2 regions of the Pseudomonas poae RE*1-1-14 genome follow, and region 1 is predicted to be linked to the other one. Evidence: predicted binding sites of a transcription regulator. Region 1 holds the regulator's gene; the other holds the start of a gene.

Region 1 (3,409 bases):
TTCGGGCTGCTCAGCGGGTGGCGCCGGCGGGTTTCGGAGAAGCGCTTGAGCAGCGTCTCTTCGTCCGCGTCCAGGTACAGCACGTCACAATGAATATGCTTGCCGCGCACCTCTTCGAGCAGTTCGGGGAACCGCGAAAGGTGGCTGGGCAGGTTGCGGGCGTCAATCGAGACGGCGACCAGAGGTTGCGCCAGTTCGGTGTGGATGAGCGCGCGTTCGGCCAGTTCCGGCAGCAGCCCGGCGGGCAAATTATCGATGCAATAAAAGCCGCTGTCCTCAAGCACGTTGAGTGCGGTGCTCTTACCCGAGCCGGAGCGGCCACTGACAATGATCAGGCGCATGGTTATTGCTCGTCCAGCACAACCTGATACAACGCCTCATTGCTGCTGGCGTTGCGCAGTTTATGACGTACTTCCTTGCGGTCGAGCATACTGGCGATCTGCCGAAGCAGTTCCAGGTGAGCATCGGTGGCCGCTTCCGGGACCAGCAAAACGAAGAGCAGGTCGACCGGGGCACCGTCGATGGCGTCGAAATCGATGGGTCTTTCCAGGTGCAGCAAGGCGCTGACGGGGGTGTCGCAGCCTTTGAGTCGGCAGTGAGGGATGGCGATGCCGTTGCCAAAGCCGGTGGACCCCAGCTTTTCACGGTCGATCAGGGCCTTGAACACGACCTGCTCATCCAGCTCGGGCACTTCACGGCTGATCAGGTTGGCAATGTGTTCGAGGGCTTTTTTCTTGCTGCCACCCGGCGCGTTCACCAGGGAACGGCCGGGGGTCAGGATGGTTTCAAGTCGGATCATGGGGAGGCGTTAACGACCTGTACCTTGCATCAGGTGCAGATTCTTTTCCTTATGCTTTATGAGTTGGCGGTCGAGCTTGTCGTAGAGCGAGTCAATCGCCGCGTACATGTCTTCGTGTTCCGCATTGGCGACGAGCTTGGCATTCGGTACGTGCAGGGTGGCTTCGATTTTCTGCTTGAGCTTGTCGACCTCCATGATGACCTGCACGTTGGTGATCTTGTCGAAATGCCCCGCAAGCTTGTTCAGCTTGCTCTCGGTGTATTCACGCAGGGGCTTGGTGACTTCCAGCTGGTGTCCACTGATGTTGACTTGCATACAGCTTCTCCTTCGTTGCCAGTGCATAAAGCGACAGGCGAAAAGCGCCTGCCACTGGAACGCTGTGGCTCGCCCGTCACATCAAACGCTTACGCTCGCTGGAAGGCGCAATCCCAAGGGATTCGCGATACTTGGCGACGGTTCGACGGGCGACCTGAATGCCTTGTGCTTCCAGTAAACCAGCGATCTTACTGTCACTCAATGGCTTTTTCTGATTTTCCGCAGCAACCAGTTTTTTGATAATCGCGCGAATTGCCGTGGATGAGCATTCGCCGCCTTCGGAGGTGCTGACGTGGCTGGAGAAAAAGTATTTCAGCTCATATATACCCCGCGGGGTATGCATGAATTTCTGGGTGGTCACTCGCGAAATCGTCGATTCGTGCATGCCCACCGCTTCAGCGATATCGTGCAATACCAGCGGTTTCATCGCCTCGTCGCCGTACTCCAGGAAGCCGCGCTGGTGTTCGACGATCTGGGTGGCGACTTTCATCAGGGTTTCGTTGCGGCTTTGCAGGCTCTTGATGAACCAGCGGGCTTCCTGCAACTGGTTGCGCATGAAGGTGTTGTCGGCGCTGGTGTCGGCGCGGCGTACAAAGCCGGCGTATTGCGGGTTGACCCGCAGCCGGGGCACGGATTCCTGGTTAAGCTCAACCAGCCAACGCTCGTTGTCCTTGCGGACGATCACGTCGGGGACCACGTATTCGGCTTCGCTGGACTCGATCTGCGAGCCCGGACGCGGGTTGAGGCTCTGCACCAGCTCGATGACCTGGCGCAGCTCATCTTCCTTGAGCTTCATGCGACGCATCAGCTGGCTGTAGTCACGGCTGCCCAGCAAGTCGATGTAGTCGGTGACAAGGCGCTGGGCTTCGGTGAGCCATGGCGTCTTGGCGGGCAATTGACGCAATTGCAGCAGCAGGCATTCACTGAGGTTGCGCGCACCAATGCCGGCAGGCTCGAACTGCTGGATGCGATGCAGAACGGCTTCGATTTCGTCCAGTTCGATATCCAGTTCCGGGTCGAAGGCTTCCAGAATTTCGTCGAGCGTCTCGTCCAGATAGCCCTGGTTGTTGATGCAGTCGATCAGGGTGACGGCGATCAGGCGATCGGTGTCGGACATCGGCGCCAGGTTCAATTGCCACAGCAAGTGGCTCTGCAGGCTTTCGCCCACGGACGTGCGGGTGGTGAAGTCCCACTCGTCATCGTCATTGCTGGGCAGGCTGCTCGCGCTGGTCTGATAGACGTCTTCCCAGGCAGTGTCCACGGGCAGTTCGTTGGGAATGCGTTCGTTCCAGTCGCCTTCCTCGAGGTTGTCCACCGTGGGTGCGGTTTCCTGATAGGAGGTTTCCTGCACGTCCGGGTTGGGTTTTTGCTCGATGTTGTCGGCCAGTGGGTCTGCATTATCGAAGTCGTCGCCTTCTTCCTGGCGTTCGAGCATCGGATTGGACTCCAGAGCCTCCTGGATTTCCTGTTGCAGGTCCAGGGTCGACAATTGGAGCAGGCGGATGGCCTGTTGCAGCTGCGGTGTCATCGTCAGCTGCTGGCCCATTCTCAGGACTAGCGATGGTTTCATGGCAGGGGCTTAACACCTTATTCGCCGGCGCAATGCGCCATCCACGACAGGGCGCGCGAGCGCCAAACATAAGCAAATTATATGCCTGATATCGGGTGCTTTGCCTAGAGCGCGATGACAATAAAAATACCGAGGTCTTCATTGACTCGCGCGCTCGTTGGCGAACGCCCTGATACCACCGTGTCTACAGGCGGAACTCGTGACCCAGGTACACTTCCTTGACCAGTTCGTTGGCCAGGATAGTCGCCGAATCGCCTTCGGCGATCAGTTGGCCATCGTTGACGATATAGGCGGTTTCGCAAATATCGAGGGTCTCACGGACGTTGTGGTCAGTGATCAGCACACCGATGCCCTTGGCCTTCAGATGATGGATGATCTGCTTGATATCGCCGACCGAGATCGGGTCGACGCCGGCAAACGGTTCGTCCAGCAGGATGAACTTGGGCGCAGTGGCCAGGGCGCGGGCGATTTCCACGCGGCGACGCTCGCCACCGGACAAGCTCATGCCGAGGTTGTCGCGAATGTGGTTGATGTGAAATTCCTGCAGCAGGCTTTCGAGCTCCTGACGGCGGCCGTCGCGGTCGAGTTCCTTGCGGGTCTCGAGGATCGCCATGATGTTGTCGGCCACCGACAGTTTGCGGAAGATCGACGCTTCCTGTGGCAGATAACCGATACCGGCGCGTGCACGACCGTGCATGGGTTGGTGGCTGACATCGAGGTCGTCG
Region 2 (3,409 bases), 2.4 Mb from region 1:
AGGTAACGTTGGTGGAAATCGACTTGACCGAGTCGTTCAGGTTATTGATGCCTTCAAGACTGCTGAACTGCGCCAACTGGGCCACGAACGCACCGTTGTCCTGAGGCGACAAGGGGTCCTGGTTTTTCAACTGGGTCACCAGCAGTTTCAGGAAAGCATCCTTGCCCATGGCCTGGCTGCCCGTCGCGCCTGCGGCGGCGTCAGTGAGGCTGGTATTGTCCTGGGCAGTCTTGACCTTCGAATTGAAAAGGTCCTGGACTGCCGAGTTGCTTGACGTATCAACGATGGCCATTAGTTGGCGCCCCTTATCACTGACCCAGGGTCAGGACCTTCTGCATCATGGTTTTGGCGGTATTCATCATTTCCGCGTTGGTCTGGAACGAGCGGCTGGCCGAGATCATGTCCGCCATTTCCTCGACCACGTTGACGTTGGGGTAGTAGACATAACCCTTTTCGTTCGCAGCAGGATGGTTGGGCTCGTAACGGGCTTCGAGGTTGCTCTGGTCCTCGACGACACCCAGCACCTGCACGCCGGAGCCTGCATTGCCCTGATCCTGGAACAACGAATCGCTGCCGCCGCTCTGTCCGCCCTGGAACATGGTGGCGAATACCGGATGACGCGCGCGGTAAGTCTGGTCAATGCTCGAAGACACGGTCTCGGCGTTGGCGATGTTACTGGCCACGGTGTTGAGGCGCGTGGTCTGGGCGCTCATGCCGCTACCGGCAATATTGAAAACACTGGACAGGGACATGGCTTACTCTCCACGCAGGGCTGACATCAGCCCTTTGAATTTGCTGTTGAGCAGGGTGAAGCTGGCCTGGAAGTTCACCGAGTTCTCGGCGTAGTTCGACTGTTCCAGCTGGGCATCGACGGTGTTCTGGTCGATCGACGGCTGCATCGGCGTGCGATACAGCAACGACTCATCACCACTGCTCAGGCCTTGCGCCTCGATATGACGGCTGTTGGTCATATTCAAGGCGAAGGTGCCGTTCTGGGTCTTGTCCTGCTGTGCGGCGAGCACGGCGGAGAAGTCCAGATCCCGAGCCTTGTAGTTCGGGGTATCGGCGTTGGCAATGTTGTTGGCCAGGACTTCGGCACGCTTGGCGCGAAAGCCCAGGGCTTGTTCGTGGATACCGAGCGCTTTATCGAAGCTGATGCTCATGGCGGAAACCTTTAGGCTGACCTGCTGTTCGTAACAAGCTCATAGCAAGGCGCATGCCAACGTGCTCAACCCCCTGAATTCAAGGGGTTGCCGGGGATCGATGCAGCGTCAATGCCAGAAAAGCGGCAACAGGCTTCCGCGTGGCGCCAGTAAAGCGGCAACAGTGCTTGCCGCTTTTACGCAGGGGCGGCAATCAGGCGATAACGTCAGTTGGACGGCGGGATGGGATCACCGCTAGTCTTGACTGTCATTTCTGACAGTTGTCGTGTCTGTGGTCTGAATGCCTTATTCGGCGGACACCCTTGATATATGCCGCAGAGGTTCGAAATGTTGATTATCCCGCCGCCAAGATTCAACGAACAAAACTCCGCGTCCACCCCGCCGGAACTGAACACCCGACTTATTATCGGTAACAGCGCAGGGCTGACCGCCGATTTCCCGGTCATGCCGAATGATCGGGTTTTTTTGACCCTGAGCAGCAGCGTACGCGGTGGCGAATTCAACCAAAGCTTTCTGATCGCCACGAACGCTCCCAAGCTCGAGTTTTTGATACCCAAAGGCTTTGTTGAAGCCAGCGCAGGCAAAGTCGTGCAATTGCTGCTGACCATCAACCGTGCAGGGAGCAACTCCGCTGCGCCACCCGCCAAAGTCCTTATCAACTCAAGCCCCGTCGTCGTGCCACTGCCTGCCGCCGTATGGGATTTCAGCGATGACACTTTCCAGGGCTGGGTGCCCCAGGGCCCCTACGTAGGCGGGTTATTGCATGTCATCAATGGCAACGTGGTCGTTGACCTGTTCATCAGCCAGGCCAGCAGTGCTCACCTCATCACCCGTGCCGTTCCGGTGATTGCGGGGCGCACCTATGATTGCAGCTTTGAGGTTATTGGCGGTTCGCCCGCAGCCGATAGCTCGGCCCTGTACCTGACGATAAACGGCAGCCGGATCGGCGCCACCGTACAAAACATTACCCAGGCTCAACCGCAAACCGGCACCGGATCATTCACCGCAGCGCTGACGGGCGATGTTCGGCTGGGCATTTTTAACCAGAGCGTGCCTCACGGCACTCATCGCTTGTCCTTGAGCAATATTCGGATGCAGCCCCGGTCCTGAATACCGCCAGCGGTAGGATCCGGTTTTGCTGCGCGCATAAAAAAGGAAGGCCTTTGCAGGGCCTCCCGTTTTTTTCAAGTGAGCATCACTTGGCCTGGTAAATGATCCCGGGACTGCATTGCACCATCTGGTAATGGTCCGGCAGACCATTGAGTGCCTCCGAGGCACCGAGGAACAGATAGCCACCACGCTTGAGGGTGCCGTGGATGCGCAACAGAATGTCTTTCTTCACCTCGGCCGAGAAGTAGATCAGCACGTTGCGGCAGAACACCATGTCGAACTTGCCCAGGCTGGCGTAGCTGTCGAGCAGGTTGAACGAGCGAAACTCCACCCGGCTCTTGATCGGTGCCTTCACCGCCCAGCGCCCTGCCCCTTTGGGGTCGAAGAACCGTTGCAGCCGCTCCGGCGACAAGCCGCGCCCCAAGGCCAGGCTATCGTACTCGCCGGTCTTGCAGTTGGTGAGCATGGTGCCAGACAGGTCGGTGGCAACAATCTGCGCGCCGGCCTTCAACTGACCGATATTGGTCCTTTCGAACTCATCGATGGCCATCGAGATCGAGTAAGGCTCCTGCCCCGACGAACACGCGGCTGACCAGATACGCAGGCGCTGACCCGGGCTGGCCTTGATAGCCTCCGGCAGCACTCTGTTCTTGAGCACCTCGAACGGGTAGGTGTCGCGAAACCACAGGGTTTCGTTGGTGGTCATGGCATCGACCACCATTTCCTTGAGCCCGCTGCGCGGCTGGCCCTGGATGCGCTGTACCAGCTCGCCCAGAGACTTGATGCCCTGCTGCTCCATCAATTTGTTGAGGCGGCTGGATACCAGATATTGCTTGTTTTCACCGAGCAATATGCCACAGGCCTTTTCCAGGAAGACCCGGAACTGTTCAAAATCCAAATTACCCGTAGACAAAGATACCGCCTCTTAAATCGTGTGACCGCCAGGGGAATCCCCTAGCCGTGATCTGCTGCCTTGATCCGGTCGACTACCCGGGATGCGAGGTCATCAGGGCGGAATTTGGCCAGGAAGTCATCGGCGCCGACCTTCTTGACCATTGCCTGATTGAAAACACCCGACAACGAAGTATGCAGGATGATATGCAATTTTTGCATGCGTGGATCGTTGCGTATCTCGG

What was found. The regulator sigma-54, encoded in region 1, starts transcription at its own class of promoters, with help from an activator protein. The targets are predictions, from matches to a motif close to ANTGGCATNNANNTTGCTNT.
Region 2: flgB (flagellar basal body rod protein FlgB) is a predicted target of sigma-54. The motif match lies at 1,205-1,224, and genes of this name have one in related genera.

What each region holds. Positions count from the first base shown of each region.
Region 1 covers NC_020209.1:256,512-259,920, forward strand. The annotation lists gene rapZ (RNase adapter RapZ) at 1-341, opposite strand, end outside; gene ptsN (PTS IIA-like nitrogen regulatory protein PtsN) at 344-799, opposite strand; gene hpf (ribosome hibernation-promoting factor, HPF/YfiA family) at 809-1,114, opposite strand; gene H045_RS01195 (RNA polymerase factor sigma-54) at 1,191-2,684, opposite strand; gene lptB (LPS export ABC transporter ATP-binding protein) at 2,869-3,409, opposite strand, start outside.
Region 2 covers NC_020209.1:3,373,198-3,376,606, forward strand. The annotation lists gene flgD (flagellar hook assembly protein FlgD) at 1-292, opposite strand, end outside; gene flgC (flagellar basal body rod protein FlgC) at 309-752, opposite strand; gene flgB (flagellar basal body rod protein FlgB) at 756-1,163, opposite strand; gene H045_RS14645 (hypothetical protein) at 1,491-2,273, shown strand; gene cheR (protein-glutamate O-methyltransferase CheR) at 2,359-3,186, opposite strand; gene H045_RS14655 (chemotaxis protein CheV) at 3,228-3,409, opposite strand, start outside.